DNA from 3 places in the Streptosporangium sp. NPDC050855 genome. Region 3 is predicted to be linked to each of the others. Evidence: riboswitches for the same ligand, from Rfam matches in the RefSeq annotation. Region 3 holds a riboswitch; each other region holds the start of a gene.

Region 1 (5,800 bases), on a different contig from region 3:
TCGGATTGTGTCAGCTCTTGTCAGCCGGTCGGTTTGTGTTCATGGGTTTTACCCGCTTTTATGGCGCGATCGACGGTGAACGTCTGTCATCTACGACCGTAGGATGTCCAGCGACCGTGACCGCTGATGGGGGCCCGTGATGGCGCTGGACGAGACGACCGAGGAACTGGCCCGGCAGGCCGCCCTCGGTGACCACCGCGCGCTCGGCGAGCTGCTGAAGCGCATCGAGCCCGCCGTGCTGCGGCACTGCGGCCGCATCCTCCCCTACCGCCAGGACGCCGAGGAGGCCTGCCAGGACACCCTGCTGGCGGTGGCCCGCAACATCGGCCGCTTCGAGGGTCGCGCCCGGTTCAGCACCTGGCTGCACATCGTGACCGCCAACTGCGCCAGGACCACCTACCGATCGCTGAAGCGCCGCGCCGCCGAGCAGAGCTCGGACGAGCTCCCCCTGCAGAAGCCGGACGTCGCCCGGGTGAGCGTGATCGCCGGATCCCGGCTCGACCTGCTCGACGCGATGGAGGCGCTGGAGGCCGAGAAGCCCGACCTGGCGCAGGCTCTGGTGCTGCGTGACATCTGCCAGCTCGACTACAACGAGGTGGCCGAGCAGCTCGGCATCCCGCTGGGCACCGCCAAGTCGCGGATCCACCAGGCCCGCAAGTACGTCCAGGGGGCCCTGGGGGAGGCCTACGGTCTCTGACCCGTCCTTCTCCGGCCCGTCCTCTCTTCGGCCCGCCCTTCTTCGGCCGTCTCCTTCCGACCGGCTCCTTGCGGGCCGGCCGGTCGCCTCCGGCCGGCTCCGGCCCGTCGCCTCCCGCCCCTCAACGAGGGTCGTCCGCGTGGCGTGCGGCTTCTGCGGCCTTGACCGGTGACGGCTGGATTAGGGTGGCCCCGTCCGCGTCACCCGGCCCGGTGCCCGCGTCATCAGGCCGTCGGTGACATGGGGCGATCTCCCCCCTCAGCTCCGGAAGCCGAGGTCGAGGAGAGACCCACATGTCCCGCAGACACGCCGTCACCGCCGGATGCGTCCTGGCGATCACCGCGCTCACCCTGGCCGCCGCTCCGGCGGACGCCGACCCCCGGACGGGCGGGCCCGGGGCGGCCGAGCCGGTCGGGCCCGCCGTACCGATCGCGACGAAGACACCGGGAACGCCTTCCAGGGCCGGGACGCCGGGTGTGACGGTTCCCGGGGGCGCGAGGGCCGCGGCGCCGCCACCGGGCATGCTCGAGGCGCTCCAGCGCGACCTGGGCCTGACCCGGGCCGAGGCCGAGACCCGGCTGCTCAACGAGGCCCGGCTGATCCCGATCGCCGAGCAGATGAGCAGGAGGCTCGGTGACCGCTTCGGCGGCGCCTGGCTGCGGGCCAAGACCGCGCACACCCTGGTGGTGGCCAGCACCAGGGCCGCCGACATCCCCCAGATCCTGGCCGCGGGCGCGCAGGCCGAGATCGTTCCCACGTCGCTGACGGAGCTGTCCGCCATCAAGGCGAAGCTCGACGCCACCCTGCCGCCGCAGCCGCTGGTCTCCAGCGTCCGCTACATCGACGTCAAGCGGAACAAGGTGGTCGTGCTGGCCCCGCGGCCGGACCAGACCGAGAACATCATCGAGTCCTCCGGTCTCGACCAGACCGCCGTGATCGTACTGCCCTCCACCGAGGCGCCGTTGCCGCTGTACGACCTGGTCGGCGGAAACGCCTACTACATCAACACCGTCAACCGCTGCTCGGTCGGCTTCTCCGTCCTCAAGGGGAACCAGCAGGGGTTCGTCACCGCCGGTCACTGCGGCAGGCAGGGCGCGCCCACCCTCGGGTTCAACCGCCAGGCCCAGGGGGTCTTCCAGGGGTCGGTCTTCCCGGGCAGCGACTACGCCTGGGTGGCCACCAACGCCGCCTGGACGGCCGTCGCCGGTGTGGACAACGGCGAGGGCGGCATCGTCCCCGTCGCCGGGGCCCGGGTCGCCATCGAGGGGGCCTCGGTCTGCCGGTCGGGCTCCACCACCGACTGGTACTGCGGCCTCATCCAGCAGCGCGACGCCAGCGTCACCTACCCCCAGGGCGCCGTCCTGGAGCTGACCCGTACCAGCGTCTGCGCCGAGCCCGGCGACTCGGGCGGCTCGTTCATCGCCATCGACCAGGCCCAGGGCGTCACCTCCGGAGGCTCGGGCGACTGCGCCTCGGGAGGCGTCACCTACTTCCAGCCGATCGCCGAGATCCTCACCGCCTACGGCCTGGCCCTGAGGACCACGGCGGGCAATCCGCCGCCGCCGACCACCGGCACCTGCACCGGCTATCCCACCACCTTCACCGGCGCGCTGGCCGCCGGGAGGTCCGTCTACCACCCCAGGAGCGTCTACTACCGGGCGGGCATTCCCGGGAACCACTTCGGGTGCCTGGACGGCCCCGCCGGCGCGGACTTCGACCTGTACCTGCAGAAGTGGAGCCGCTCCGCCTGGCGGGTCGTCGCCTCCTCCAGGAGCGCCGGCCCCGACGAGAAGATCACCTACACCGGGACGCCCGGTTTCTACCGCTACCGGGTGGCGAGCGTGGCCGGTTCCGGCGCCTACACCGTGGGGCTCAGGGCGCCGTCCCCGCTCTCGGTCCGCAGCGCGCCCTGACCTGAGCGGCCGTCTTCGGGAAGTCCGGTGTCCGGCCGGGCGTCAGGCCTCCGGCACGGTCCCGGCCCTGACGCCGGCCCGGTCCCGGGTCGGCGTCAGGGCCGGTGACCACACCCCCGCCGATGTCCCTGTCCGGCAGGTAACACGCCATGTCTCATACGGTGAGACGGCTTGCCGGGACGGCGGGGTGGCGGGGTAGAGTGCTGGAGACCTGCGCATCAGGTCGACAACTGAATACGTGCTCATCCAGAGGGGTGGAGGGACCGGCCCTGCGAAGCCCCGGCAACCCTCCCGGTTCAAGACTCGTGATCTGACGAGGTCGGCCGGGACAGGTGCCAATTCCGGTCTGTGACCAGGGTGGTCGCAGACGAAGATGAGGGAAAGGCCTCGCTTCATGGCGCTCGCAACCACTGAGAACATCACCGTCACCTCGCCCGCCCAGCAGGACGCGGGCGGAAGCTTCGGCCCCGCCGTGGCCCTGTCCTGTCGCGAGTGCGGTGCCCGCTACGACCTCGGCCCGAGCTTCGCGTGCATCGAATGTTTCGGGCCCCTCGAGATCGCCTACGACTTCGGGCGCGTGACCCGGGAGCAGATCGCCGAGGGGCCGGACAACATCTGGCGCTACCGCTCACTGCTGCCGGTCCCGGCCGACGTGGCCTCCAAGCCCAACATGGCACCCGGCTGGACCAAGCTCGTCAACGCCCGGAACCTGGCTCGCGAGCTCGGTATCCGCTCGCTGCACGTGAAGGACGACTCGGGCAACCCCACGCACTCCTTCAAGGATCGCGTGGTGGCCATCGCCGTGGAGGCGGCCCGCACCTTCGGCTTCCACACCCTGTCCTGCTCCTCCACCGGCAACCTGGCCGGTGCCGTGGCCGCCGCCGCCGCGCGGGCCGGGCTGGACTCCTGCGTGTTCATCCCCTCGAACCTGGAGCAGGCCAAGATCGTCATGGCCTCCGTGTACGGCGGCAGGCTGGTGGGCATCGAGGGCACCTACGACGACGTGAACCGCTTCTGCTCCGAGCTCATCGGCGACGAGCTGGGCGAGAAGTGGGGCTTCGTCAACGTCAACCTGCGGCCGTACTACGCCGAGGGCTCCAAGACGCTGGCCTACGAGATCGCCGAGCAGCTCGGCTGGCGCATCCCCGACCAGATCATCGTCCCGGTGGCCTCGGGCTCCCAGCTCACGAAGATCGACAAGGGGTTCAAGGAGCTGATCCGGCTCGGGCTCGTCGAGGACACCCCGTACAAGATCTTCGCCGCCCAGGCCGAGGGGTGCTCGCCGGTCTCGGCGGCCTACAAGGCCGGTCACGACGTGATCCGCCCGGTCAAGCCGGACACCATCGCCAAGTCGCTGGCGATCGGCAACCCGGCCGACGGCCCCTACGTCCTGGACATCGCCCGCCGTACCGGTGGCGCCGTCGAGGACGTGACCGACGCCGAGATCGTCGACGCGATCCGGCTGCTGGCCAGGACCGAGGGCGTCTTCGCCGAGACCGCCGGTGGCGTCACCGTCGGCGTGCTCCGCAAGCTGGTCGCCTCGGGCACGCTCGACCCCGACGCGGAGACCGTGGTGCTCAACACCGGGGACGGCCTCAAGACCCTGGACGCGGTGGCCTCCGAGGCGCGTCCCACCGCGGTCATCCGGCCCTCCCTTGACGCATTCCGTGCGGCCATCGCCTGAAAACCGTGAAAGGTACCGAACTATGAGCGTTTCTGTGCGGATTCCGACGATTCTCCGGACGTACACCGGTGGTGCCGCCGAGGTGAGCGCGGAGGGTGAGACCCTGCGCGAAGTTCTGCAGAAGCTGGACGCGGACTTCCCGGGGATCGGTGCCCGAATCCTTGATGAAACGGGTAAGATTCGCCGTTTTGTCAATGTCTACGTTGGCGACGAGGACGTCCGCTTCGCCGAGAACCTGGACACGGCCACGCCCTCGGGCGCGCAGATCTCCATCATCCCGGCGGTGGCCGGGGGCTGAACCGCCGCCCACCCGGCGTCCCGGTCCCGGCGCTCCCGCGCCGTCACGTCGTCCCCGACCCGCCCCGGGCCGGCCCCTGCGGGCCCGTCCGGACCGCCGGTGGGCTCGGGGCCCGGCCCCGTTCGCCATCGACATCTCCCCACGACACCCGCACGGCTCAGGCCGCGCGGGTGTCGTTTTTTATGACCCGGACTCATATTCCTTGCGTATGAAGAGATCGTACAAATTTAAACTAACTACTAGTGATAGTCAAACTATGTTCTCGTACGGAAAACTCGCGTAAACGGGTAGTTTGGTGCTTGACTCTGTTGCTCGACCACTTCTCACAGGTATGGTCGAGGGCGATCGACGTGGCGAAGTTCGCCCGAAGATTGAGGACTTCGCGAGAGGAATGGGCGTCGTCCTAAAGACCAGTAAGAGGAGTCACAAGTGGCGCAGGGCACCGTCAAATGGTTCAACGCGGACAAGGGCTACGGCTTCATCGCGGTAGACGGTGGTAAGGATGTGTTCGTCCATTACTCCGCGATCATGATGGACGGCTACCGGGCACTGGAGCAGGGCCAGCGGGTGGAGTTCGAGATCACCCAGGGTCAGAAGGGTCCCCAGGCCGAAGCCGTCCGGACGGTCTGACCCGGCCGTCCCCCGAACTCTCCGGGCGGGCGGCGGATCCCGCGGAGCCCCGCGGAGTCTCGCGGAGCACCGCAGAGCCCCGCGGAACCTCGTGGAACCTCGTGGAACCCTGCGGATCGCGGTCTGTCCGACCGCTCCGCACGCCCGCCCCTCATGTCCGGCCCGGTCCGGCGTGGTCGGCTCGTCAGGTCACGTCGGGTCGGGTCGGGGCTCGGCCCGTCCGGATCCGGCCGGATCCGGACGGGTTCGTCGGACCCGGCCCGTCCGGTTCGAGGCCGTTCACTCCGGTCCGATGTGATCCGTCCTGTCCGGGCCGATCCGGGCTGGTTCGACTTGGTCCGGCTTGGTCCGGCTTCGTGCGGGCTGATCTGGACTGGTTTGGCTTGGTCCGGCTTGGCCGGGATCGGTCCGAGCGGTTCGTTTCGTCGGGCCCGGTCCGTTCCCGCGGGGACGGACCGGGCCTTCGCTCTGCGCGGAACGGTCCCGCCGTCGTCGGACGGCGAAAGGACGCCCCACGCCCCGGCGGGCCGGGCGTCGTACCCGGTGGATCGCCCCTGACGTGCCACGAGGCGGCCGGT
Region 2 (5,800 bases), on a different contig from region 3:
CGGTCTCGTTCACGCCCTGCCACCGGGGGCGGGCGAGGAGGCGCTCCATGGACGGCCTCACCACCTCCACCAGGCCGATCTGGAAGATCAGCAGTGCCACGATGACGAACGTGGGCGGCGCCATGTTGGAGAGCTTGTCGCCGGGCACGCCCACCATCGAGCCCGGGTAGATCCCCGAGTAGACCAGGCCGAACAGGGAGAACAGCCCGGTCCACAGGATCGCCGCGTCGAAGCGTCGGGGCAGCGCCACCACCCGGTCGTAGAAGAACCCGGCCTGGTGGGCCAGCCCCCAGACGATGATCATGTTGAGCCAGCCCGCGGCCTCGTACCCGTAGCGCAGCCGCAGCACGTCGACGACGAGGGCCGCCCCCGCCAACCAGATCAGCGCCAGCACGTCGTAGCGCCGGTGCAGCCAGAGCGCGACCGGGAGCAGGGCGATCAGCACGAGGTAGACGCCGATGAACCAGAGCGGGCTGATGACGAGCAGCACCACGCGGTCCATCCAGCCGATGCCGAACGCCCACGTCACGAACGCGCCCAGCACGGCCCAGGTCCCGGCCAGCGCCAGTGCCGGGATCGCGAGGCTGCGGATGCGCCGCCACACGAAGGCGCCGATGCCGACCCCGCGCTCGCGGGCGCGGTTCCACGACAGCAGGTGGACGTGCCCGCCCACGTAGAAGAAGAGCGGCAGCACCTGCAGCAGCCAGGTCAGGATCCACAGGCCCGAGGTGAAGCCCAGCGGGCTCGTCGGCGAGGGGCCGTCCGGTCCCCACTCCAGGATGGTGAACGCCCAGTGCCAGACCACCACGACGACCAGGCTGACCGCGCGCAGCCAGTCGACGTACCGGTCCCGCCGCAGGGGGGGCCGGTCCTGCGGGGTGGCGGGGCCGGAGGCGCCCGCGGTGCCGGCGGGCATGTCCGCGGGAGAGCCGGAGGTGTCGGGGGAGCCGTGGGTGCCGGGGGAGTCCGGGGCGTCCGCGGGAGGGCCGGGGGTGTCCGAGGGGGAGCTCGTCCGCTCCCCGTCCCGGGCGGGTTCGATCATGTGTTCCGGGCCGTCCCTCACTTGTCGATGTCGCCGACGACGAAGAACATCGAGCCCAGGATGGCGACCATGTCGGGCACCAGATGACCCGGGAGCAGCTCGCGGAGCACCTGGACGTTGTTGAAGGAGGCCGAGCGGAGCTTCAACCGCCACGGCGTCTTCTCCCCGCGCGAGACCAGGTAGTAGCCGTTGACGCCGAGCGGGTTCTCCGTCCACGCGTAGGTGTGGCCCTCGGGGACCTTGAGCACCTTGGGCAGGCGCTGGTTGATCGGCCCCGGGGGCAGGTCGCGGAGCCGCTCGACGCAGGCGTCGGCCAGCTCCAGGGACACCTTCACCTGCTCCAGCAGCACCTCGAACCGGGCGTGGCAGTCCCCGGCCGAGCGAGTGACGACCTTCACCGGCAGCTCGCCGTAGGCGAGGTAGGGCTCGTCCCTGCGCAGGTCCATGTCGACGCCGGAGGCGCGGGCGATCGGGCCGCTCACGCCGTACTGCATGATCGTCTCTCGGTCCAGGACGCCCACCCCGCGGGTACGGGCGAGGAAGATCTCGTTCCCGGCGATCAGGTCCTCGATGTCGGGCAGTCTCCGGCGCACGTCGGCCACGGCCGTCGAGACCCGGCCCGTCCACCCCTCGGGCAGCTCCTCCTTGAGGCCCCCGACCCGGTTGAACATGTAGTGCATGCGCCCGCCGGAGATCTCCTCCATCACGGCCTGCAGGGTCTCGCGCTCCCGGAACGCGTAGAAGACCGGCGTGATCGCGCCGAGCTCCAGCGGGTAGGAGCCGAGGAACATCAGGTGGCTGAGCACCCGGTTGAGCTCGGCCAGCAGGGTGCGCGTCCAGACCGCCCTGACCGGCACCTCCATGCCGAGCATCCGCTCCACCGCGAGCACGACGCCCAGCTCGTTGGCGAACGCCGACAGCCAGTCGTGCCGGTTGGCCAGCACGATGATCTGCCGGTAGTCGCGCACCTCGAACAGCTTCTCCGCGCCCCGGTGCATGTAGCCCACGATCGGCTCGGCCGAGCCGATCCGCTCCCCGTCCAGGGTGAGCCGCAACCGCAGCACGCCGTGCGTGGAGGGGTGCTGCGGCCCGATGTTGAGGATCATGTCCTCGGTCGCGAGTTCCTTGCCGTGCGCGCCGCCCACGGCGGCGGCCCCCGCCCCCATCCCCACGCTCAGCTCACGGGGAGCGCCTTCGGCACGAGGTTCGGTCATGGGTCCATGCTGTCACGTCACGGGCGCGAGGCAAGATCCCGCAGGGCGCCGATCAGCCGGTCCACGTGCTCCTCGGTCGTGCCGATGCCGATGGAGGCGCGTACCGCCGAGGCGGTGACGTCGTCGCAGCCGCCGTCCTTGGCGCCCAGCAGGTGGCGGACGAAGGGGTGGGCGCAGAACTTGCCGTCGCGGACGCCGATGCCGTGGTCACCCGAGAGGGTCTCGGCGACCTCGCGGGCGGTGAGGCCGTCCACCACGAAGGAGACGATGCCGACGCGCGGGTGGTCCGGGCCCCACAGGGAGAGCTCGTGCACGCCGGGGATCGAGGCCAGGCCCGCGCGCAGCCGGGTGAGCAGGCGCTCCTCCTCGCGGATCAGCGGGGTCCAGCCGGTGGCGGACAGGGCGTCGCAGGCCGCGGCCAGGGCGACGGCGCCCAGCACGTTCGGGGTGCCGGCCTCGTGCCGGGCCTCGGGGTCGTCGTGCCACTCGGCCCCGTCGTCGGTGACGGCCCTCACCGCGCCACCGCCCCGCAGGTACGGCTCGGCGTCGGCCAGCCAGTCGGAGCGGCCGACCAGCGCGCCCGTGCCGAAGGGGGCGTAGAGCTTGTGGCCGGAGAAGACCACGTAGTCCAGGTCGAGCGCGGTCAGGTTGAGGCGGCGGTGCGGGACGAGCTGCGCGGCGTCGACCAGGATGCGCGCGCCGTAGCGGTGCGCGATGTGGGCCAGCGCGGCGATCGGCCAGAGCTCGCCGGTGACGTTGGAGGCGGCGGTCACCACCAGCAGCGCCGGGCCCTCGATCGAGGACAGGGCCTCGTCGGCGGCGCGGACGGCCTCGCCGGGGAACGCCGGCACCGGCAGCCGCACCGCGCGGTCCCAGGGCAGCAGCGAGGCGTGGTGCTCGGTGTCGAAGACCACCGCGGTGGTCCCCTCGGGCAGGCTCCGGGCCAGCAGGTTGGTCGCGTCGGTGGTGTTGCGGGTGAAGATCACCGAGTCGTGCGGGCGGGCTCCGACGAAGGCGCGCACCGTGTGCCGGGCCTGCTCGTAGCGGGCCGTGGTCAGCTGGGACGCGTACCCGGCGCCGCGGTGGACGCTGGAGTAGGCCGGGAGCGCGGCGGCGACGGCGGCGCTGACCGGCTCCAGACAGGGGGCGCTGGCGGCGTAGTCGAGGTTGGCGTAGCGGACGAGCCTGCCGCCCTTCACCGGGACCTCCAGGTCCGAGCCGAGCACGGCGGGGATCGGCCGTCCGCCGGTCGCGGTGGCCGGAGCCGCCGGGGTGGCGCCCGCGTGGGCCGTGGGGGCGTCCGTGGCGGAAGCGGTGGTGGAGGCGAAGATCGTCAGGGTGGACATGCCGGTGCTCCTTCGAGGTCATCGGACCTCGACCCATGAGACATAGGCACCCGAAGCCCGCGCTTGCCCGGCACACCTCGTGCCGGACCAGGTCCTCACCCGGGGCACCCCGCCGCGGACGCGAGGGTTGCCGGCCAGCGAGCCGGGGCTTGTCACTGGCACTCATGACCTACGGGGGAACTATAACCGACGGCCGCCGCCCTTTCGCAAGTCCGGGCACGCGCCGCGAGTCGGCACCTGGGGTGACTTTCGACACGGAAGGGCCCGCAAGGAACTCCTGGAGGCTCCCGGTCGTCCTGGGAGTCAGCCGAAGAACCGTTCTGGCCGCCGGCCGGCTCTGTTCCCCCGCGGGCCGACAAAGGAGGAAGCAATGGACTGGGTGACCAACCCGGAGATATGGATAGGGTTCTTCACCCTTGTCGCTCTGGAGATCGTGCTGGGGATCGACAACATCATCTTCATCTCGATCCTGGTGAGCAGGCTCCCTCCCGAGCAGCGGGACCGGGCGCGCAGGCTGGGTCTCCTCGTGGCCCTGCTCAGCCGCCTCGCCCTGCTGGTGGCGCTCGCGTGGGTGGTCAGGCTCACCGAGCCGTTCTTCGAGGTGTTCGGGCAGGGGATATCCGGGCGGGATCTGATCCTGATACTGGGCGGCCTGTTCCTGCTGGCCAAGAGCGTCCACGAGATGCACGGCAGCCTGGAGGGCGACTCAGGCCACGGCGGGGGCAGGATGGCCTCCTCCTACGCCTCCGTGATCATTCAGATCATGATCCTCGACATCGTCTTCTCGCTCGACTCGGTGATCACCGCGGTCGGCATGGTGGACGAGCTGGGCGTCATGATCGCGGCCGTCATCGTCGCGGTCCTGGTGATGCTGTTCGCCTCCGGTCCGATCAGCCGCTTCGTGGACCAGCACCCGAGCATCAAGATGCTCGCGCTGTCCTTCCTGGTGCTGATCGGCGTCGTGCTGATCGCCGAGGGCTTCGAGCAGCACATCCCCAAGGGCTACATCTACTTCGCGATGGCCTTCTCGCTGCTGGTGGAGCTGCTGAACATCCGGATGCGCCGCAAGACGGCACAGAAGCCGGTCGAGCTGCACTCCCGCTACCAGGCCGAGCCGGACGCCTCCTCGCGGGAGGGCGAGCCGGCCGTGTCCGGGACGCGGGGACACCCGGAGTCCGCGGCGGAGGCCGGTACGCATTCCGGAGCCGGGACGGGAACCGGGTCCGGGACCGTGACCGGAGCCGGGACCGGGACCGACGCGCGACCGGACGGGACGGATCGTCCCGCGTGAAGCCGGGCGGGCGGCCGGTGGACGGCCGCCCGGGTGAGCGCAGCCGGGTGAGCGGGGCGGGTGAGACCGGGCCGGTGGTATCGGGGGACCGGCCCGGTCTCCAGGTGGGGGATTACGATGCTCACGTGCGCTTTGATCCCTGGAATCCGGAATTCGTCGCCCACCCGTACGACGCCTACGACGAACTGCGACGGGAGCGGCCGGTCGATTTCTTCGAGCCGACCGGCCAGTGGCTCGTCGCCCGGCACGCCGACGTCAACGCGCTGCTGCGCGACCGCAGGCTCGGCCGCTCCTACCTGCACGTGGCCACCCACGCCGAGTTCGGCAGGCCGGACGACCCCGAGTTCCAGGACCCCTTCTGGCGGGTGATCAGAGCGGGCATGCTCGACGTCGAGCCGCCCGTGCACACCCGGCTCAGGCGGCTGGTGTCGAAGGCGTTCACGCCGCGCATGGTCGAGGCGCTCCGGCCCAAGGTCGCCCGGATGGCCGGACGGCTGGTCGACGACTTCGTCGAGCGCGGTGGCGGGGACCTGATCGCCGAGGTGGCCGAGCCGCTCCCGGTCGCCGTGATCGCCGAGATGCTCGGCGTGCCCGAGGCGGACCGGCACCTGCTCCGGCCCTGGTCGGCCCGGATCTGCGGCATGTACGAGCTGCGGCCGTCCGTCGAGGCCCAGCACGCGGCCGTACGGGCGGCCGAGGAGTTCTCCGCCTACCTCGTCGACCTGGCCCGCGCCCGGCGGGCCGACCCCGGTGACGACCTGATCAGCGCGCTCGCCCTGGTGGCCGACGAGGGCGACAGGCTCACCGAGGAGGAGCTGGTCGGCACCTGCGTGCTGCTGCTCAACGCCGGGCACGAGGCGACCGTCAACGTCACCGGCAACGGCTGGTGGGCGCTCTTCCGCAACCC
Region 3 (5,800 bases):
CCGGCGCGCGGCTGCCGCGGACCACACCGATCGCAGCGGGGAAGGGCCGCCGCGTTCAGGGCACCGTGCCGCCCGGAACGGCCGTCGTGCCCGTGAGCCACATTGGGTGGTTTTGCTGTGCTCACCTGGCGAAGGTCCCGGCGTCATGCCCCGGATCCGGTCCATGTCGTCCCCGAGGCGCCCCCTGCCGTCGCGCGGACCCCGGCCGACGAGAGGGCCGCGGCCGATGTGGAGGCCGCGGCCGAGGACTATCTGAGGTTGTTCCACGCGGAGAATCCCGGGGCAGGTGACCCGCGGGAGCGCCTGCGCGAGGTCCGGCAGGAGATCGCCCGGACCGGCACGTACACGCACACTCCCAGCGAGCTGGTCTTCGGCGCCAGGGTGGCCTGGCGCAACAGCGGCAGGTGCATCGGCCGGCTGTACTGGCGCTCGCTACGGGTGCGCGACCGGCGGTACGTCACCACGGCCGAGGGCATCGCGGTCGAGTGCGTGAACCACCTGCGGGACGCGGCGCCGGCCCGCAGGATCCGCCCGACGATCACCGTGTTCCCCCAGGAGCGGCCGGGCGTCCCCGGGCCCCGGATCTGGAACGAGCAACTGATCCGGTACGCCGGTTACCGGACGGCGGACGGGTCCGTCGTCGGGGACCCGCGCTACGTCGCCTTCACCGAGATGCTGCGCGAGCTGGGCTGGCCGGGCGGTCCCGGGAGCCCGTTCGACGTCCTGCCGCTGGCGATCTCGGTGGGGGAGGGGCCGCCGCTGCTGTCCACGCTGCCCGGCGACGCCGTCCTGGAGGTCGCGCTCTCGCACCCGGTCCACGCCTGGTTCGAGGAGCTGGGACTGCGCTGGCACGCCGTACCGGTGATCTCGAACATGTGCCTGGAGATCGGCGGGGTCTGCTACCGGGCGGCGCCGTTCAACGGCTGGTACATGGGCACCGAGATCGGCGCCCGCAACCTGGCCGACACCGACCGCTACGACCTGACACCGTTGATCGCCCGGCGCCTGGGCCTGAACACCGGCACCGACCGCTCGCTGTGGCGGGACTACGCCATGGTGGAGCTGAACGCGGCGGTGCTGCACTCCTTCGAGCGGGCCGGGGTGACGATGACCGACCACCACACCGAGTCCCGGCGCTTCCTGATGCACCTGGAGCGCGAGGAGAAGGCCGGGAGGGTCTGCCCGGCCGACTGGAGCTGGATCGTTCCGCCGATGTCGGCCTCGGCCACGCCGGTGTTCCACCGCTACTACGAGGACAGGCGGCTGACGCCGAACTTCGTCCACCACCCCGACTCCCTGGAGCGCGGTCTCGGCCGCCCCGGCGGACCGGGAAGCTGATCACCGACCCGTCCTCCCTCCGGAGACCCCCGCCCCTGCTGACGCCGGGGCGGGAAAAGGTGTAGAACGATATTCTGTAACCTCGGGACGGAGGTTCTGACGCGGGTGCCCCGAGGGCTCCCCGGAGGGAGGCGGAATGCTCGACCTGGTGCTGTCGTCGGTCGAGGGGGGCGTGCTCACCCTGACGTTCAACCGGCCGGACCGGCTGAACGCCTGGACCGACGAGATGGGCAGGCGCTACTTCGACCAGCTGGCCGACGCCGAGAAGGACCCCGAGGTCCGGGTGATCGTCGTCACCGGGGCGGGACGGGGGTTCTGCGCGGGCGCGGACTTCCGGACGCTCACCGCCATCCAGGACGGCTCCTACTCCGGGGAGCCCGACCGGCGTCCCACCACCTTCCCGACCACGATCCGCAAGCCGGTCATCGCCGCCGTCAACGGTGCCTGCGCCGGGCTCGGCATGGTCCACGCCCTGGTCTGCGACCTGGTCTTCACCGCGGACGAGGCCAAGTGGACCACCGCGTTCGCCCGCCGCGGACTGGTCGCCGAGTACGGCCTGTCGTGGATCCTGCCGCGCCTGGCCGGCCAGGCCGCGGCCATGGACCTGCTGCTGTCGGGCCGTACCTTCACCGGGGCCGAGGCCCGCGAGCTGGGGCTGGCCGTCCGGTCGGTGCCCGGGGAGCGCCTGATGGAGGAGACCATGGCCTACGCCCGGGAGCTGGCGACCCACAGCTCACCGGCCTCGATGGCGGTGATCAAGCGGCAGGTCTGGGGCGACTGGCAGCAGAGCCTGGAGTCCTCGGAGTCGGCGGCCGTCCGCCTGATGGCCGAGTCCTTCACCCGCCCGGACTTCGTGGAGGGCGTGGCCAGCTTCGTCGAGCGCCGCGCCCCGGCGTTCCCGCCGCTGTAGACGGGCCCGCGCCGTGGACGGAGCCCTGCCGTGGACGGGCCCGCGCGGTCGTGCGGGCCCGCGCGGTCGTGCGGGTGTTCCACCAGGTCGCACGGGCCCTGGGTCGTACGGGCCCCGGCGGGTCGTGCCGGCCCTGCCGGGTCGTACGGCTCCGGCGGGCTCAGGTGACCAGGGAGAGCCAGTGCGGGGCGGCACCGAAGGGAGGGGTTCCTGCGGTGACGGCCTTCATCAGCCAGGCGGCCGAGTCACGGGCGTTCTGCACCACGTCGGGCGGGTACGCGTACCGGATCCGGTGCTCCTCGAACTCGTCCTCGTCGTCCAGGAAGATCCGCCTGGTGCGGCCCCTGAGCACGTCACGGCGGGTCCGGATCACGTCGAGGTCGAGGTCGATCATGGTGACCTCGCCGTCGCGCCACTCGGGCACCGTGGAGATGTCGCAGTAGATCTCGTGCTTGTTCGGGGCGGCGTTGAAGGCGGCCGTCCACCAGGCGTCGCGGGGGAAGAGCATCACGAAGGGCTGCGGCCAGGCGACGGCGGGGCCGTCCCCCTTGTGGCCGCTGGAGCCGGCCACGCAGCCCGTCCAGACCCCGTGCTCGTCCTCGCCGAGCAGCAGGCCGCGGTGGTGCCAGTGCAGCGATCCGTCGTACTTGCGGTAGACCACGTTCACGATCTCGTAGGACATCCTTCGACAGTAGGGCTTGACAATGATCCATGCATTTCCTACCTTTTAAATAGGTTAAACGCGTCGATGTGAGACCCCGGCCGGCTGACCGGCGCCCCTTCCGTCGCGAGGGGCGCCTCCGGGGAGAACCCGGCGGCACGGTCGGCGTGCCGCGGACGCGGCCCCCGCCGGGCCGCCGAGACGTGTACGGGAGTGCCACATGTCGCAGAGCGCCACACCGGAACCCGACCATCCCGAACCCCTCGCCCTCGACCCGGACGGCGTCCCGGCCGGGGAGCCGGTGATCGTCAAGGGGATGGGGCCGGTCCTGGCCGGCCTGCTGGTGCCGCTCACCTCGGGCAGGGGCGGCCGGTTCGCCCGCGGGTACGACGGGGAGCTGGTCTACCTGCCCGGCGGAGGCGAGCCCCTGCTGCACGTGGGGTCCTCGCGCGGCGTGCCGCACCACCGCGGGTTCGCCCACCCCTTCGGCGGCGCCGAGCCGCCGGTGCCGCGCTTCGTCACCCGCGGCACGCTGGGCACGGGGCCGTGGAACCTCCGCCGCGACCTGTGGCCCCTGGTGGCCAAGGAACTCGCCTTCGCGTACTACCACGAGCTCATCACCGCCCACCCGGAGCGGACGCGGTCGACCTGGGAGGAGTTCGAGGAGGCCTTCGCGGCCGAGGAGTGGAACAGCCCCGCGATGCGCAGGCTCGTCCGCGCCGCCGTCCCCCGGCACCCCGACCGGCTCGACCTCGACCGCCTCGACCGGCCGCTGCACGGCATCCGGTTCGGCGACCGGGCGGGGGTGCGCAGGTGGATGCGCGGCTACCTCGCCGCCGACCTGGAACGGCGCTCCGACCCGGCGCACAGCGCCGACCACGCCATGGTCCTCGCCCTGCTCTCCGTCCGCGCCGTCCTCGCCGAGGCCGGCGTCTCCGACCCCTGGTTCCGGGAGTTCTCCGACCATGTCGCCGGTGGCTCGCCCGCGTCGTACCTGGAGGAACTCCGCGCCCTCGCCGAGGCCGGGGTGGTCGTCTTCCTCGGCGCCGACCTGGTGATCGACCGGTACGAGGGACGCTGGCGGGCACAGAGCCCCACCGCCCCCGGGGCCGTGACCTCCACGGCCCTCGTCGACACCGGACGGCCCGCGTGGTCGCCGGACAGGACGGCGGTCCCGGCCTCCGGCGCGGACCCGTGGGCCAGGGCACCGCGCAGGAGACCGGCGCCCAGGACCGAGACGAGGTACTCCAGGATCCTCGCGACGACGCCGGTGTGGGGACGGCACCCCACCTGATCCCGCACGGCACGCCCCGCGGCCCCGGTCTCGCCCGCCACGGCCGCGGGAGCGGTCCCGCCCGTTCTCCGTGCGGGTCCCGCCCGGTCCCGTGCGGCACGGCTACGTCGCGGGGTGACTCGGCACGGCCTCGGGAACGGCGTCCGCGCTCCGGTGGCCGAGCCTGCGGATGTCGGGCAGGAGCAGCACGCCCAGGCAGGAGGCCGCCAGCAGCGCCGCCGCCCCGTACAGGGTGGGGGCGGTCCCCACGGCGGTGGCCAGCGGCCCGGCCAGGGCCATGCCGAGGGGCATCAGCCCGAGGGAGAGCAGCCAGTCGTACGCCGACACCCGGGAGATCGCCTCGGCCGGGATGTGCTCCTGCACCAGGGTCTCCCACATCGGGGCCATCAGCGCCAGACCACCGGTCATCAGCCCGTAGGCCACCGCGACCATCGGCGCGGACATCCCCGCGGCGAGCAGGACGAGCGGCAGCGCGCCGAGCGCCAGCACCAGGTTGGCTACGACCAGGGGCCGCTTCGGCCTCACCCGCAGGGTCAGCAGCGCCCCTGCCAGGGCGCCGATCGTGCCGCCCTGCACGATCGTGCCCCAGGCGAGCTCGCCGCCCAGGGTGGTGACGGCGAGCACCGGCCCGATGGTGATCAGGACGCAGCGGCTCAGGTTCCACATGGAGTGGCCGACCAGGTTGGTCCAGTACCACCGGTGCCGTCGCATCTGCGTCCAACCCTCGGCGAGCTGCCGCAGGAACGGCTCGTGCGGCGTGGGCGGGATCGGCGCGAGCCGGAGGCGGCCCAGCAGGACCGCGCTGGCCGCGAACGTCAGCGCGTCCAGGAGCAGTGCCCAGCCGGCGCCGACGGTCAGCGCCAGGGCGGTGGCGATCCCCGGGCCGAGCAGGATGGATCCCCGCTGGGCGATCGCCATGAGCGCGTTGGCCCGGGAGAGGTGCTCCGGGGCCACGGTGGCGGGCACCAGGCCGGTCGTGGCGGGCAGGAAGAAGGCGGACCCCGCGCCGGAGAGGGCGGCCAGGATCGCCAGGTGGGCGATGTCGACCGTGCCGGTGACCAGCTCGACGCCCATGGCCGCGTGGGCGAGACCGCGGACCAGGTCCGCGGCCACCATCACGCGGCGGCGCGGCAGCCGGTCGGCCCAGACCCCGCCGGGCAGCATGAGCGTCACCGTGGCGATCGACTGGGCGGCCAGCACGAGGCCCAGGTCGGTGGCCGAACCGGTCGTGGTGACGATCGCCAGCGCGAGCGCCACGGCGGTGATCGAGTCGCCGACGGCCGACAGGCTCTGCCCGGCCCACAGCAGCCGGAAGCGGGCGTCCCGCAGGGGGGACAGGGTGTCTCGCATGGGGGTCATGAGAGAAAAGTACTATGAAAGCAAAATATATGCATTCATAACTTTGGATCGCCGACGGGCGGCGTACCCTGTGGGCATGTCAGAGCCCGACTCCGTCGACCGTCACATCGCGCACTGGTCCCGGGAGCTGTCCGACCTCGACCCGCAGATCGAGGGGATGGTCACGCGCATGCAGATGCTCGTGCGGCTGCTCAAGCGGCACAAGGAGGAGTGGCTGGCCGCCGGAGGGCTCAAGCCG

Evidence for each region. A riboswitch is a leader RNA that binds a small molecule or an ion and turns the genes downstream of it on or off. The one in region 3 is predicted to bind S-adenosylmethionine.
Region 1: another riboswitch for S-adenosylmethionine. It lies ahead of thrC (threonine synthase); the one in region 3 lies ahead of ACIBCT_RS21990 (hypothetical protein).
Region 2: another riboswitch for S-adenosylmethionine. It lies ahead of ACIBCT_RS18415 (aminotransferase class V-fold PLP-dependent enzyme); the one in region 3 lies ahead of ACIBCT_RS21990 (hypothetical protein).

Annotation. Positions count from the first base shown of each region.
Region 1 covers NZ_JBITFY010000016.1:223,381-229,180, reverse strand. The annotation lists gene ACIBCT_RS29405 (RNA polymerase sigma factor) at 140-697, shown strand; gene ACIBCT_RS29400 (S1 family peptidase) at 991-2,610, shown strand; SAM riboswitch class I at 2,850-2,990, shown strand; gene thrC (threonine synthase) at 3,005-4,294, shown strand; gene ACIBCT_RS29390 (MoaD/ThiS family protein) at 4,317-4,592, shown strand; gene ACIBCT_RS29385 (cold-shock protein) at 5,022-5,222, shown strand.
Region 2 covers NZ_JBITFY010000008.1:273,478-279,277, reverse strand. The annotation lists gene ACIBCT_RS18425 (acyltransferase family protein) at 1-1,042, opposite strand, end outside; gene ACIBCT_RS18420 (NADH-quinone oxidoreductase subunit D) at 1,060-2,256, opposite strand; gene ACIBCT_RS18415 (aminotransferase class V-fold PLP-dependent enzyme) at 2,274-3,602, opposite strand; SAM riboswitch class IV at 3,657-3,772, opposite strand; gene ACIBCT_RS18410 (TerC family protein) at 3,973-4,893, shown strand; gene ACIBCT_RS18405 (cytochrome P450) at 5,019-5,800, shown strand, end outside.
Region 3 covers NZ_JBITFY010000010.1:299,612-305,411, forward strand. The annotation lists gene ACIBCT_RS21975 (nitric oxide synthase oxygenase) at 118-1,338, shown strand; gene ACIBCT_RS21980 (enoyl-CoA hydratase) at 1,475-2,248, shown strand; gene ACIBCT_RS21985 (DUF402 domain-containing protein) at 2,409-2,930, opposite strand; SAM riboswitch class IV at 2,983-3,094, shown strand; gene ACIBCT_RS21990 (hypothetical protein) at 3,130-4,203, shown strand; gene ACIBCT_RS21995 (MFS transporter) at 4,306-5,562, opposite strand; gene ACIBCT_RS22000 (MarR family winged helix-turn-helix transcriptional regulator) at 5,639-5,800, shown strand, end outside.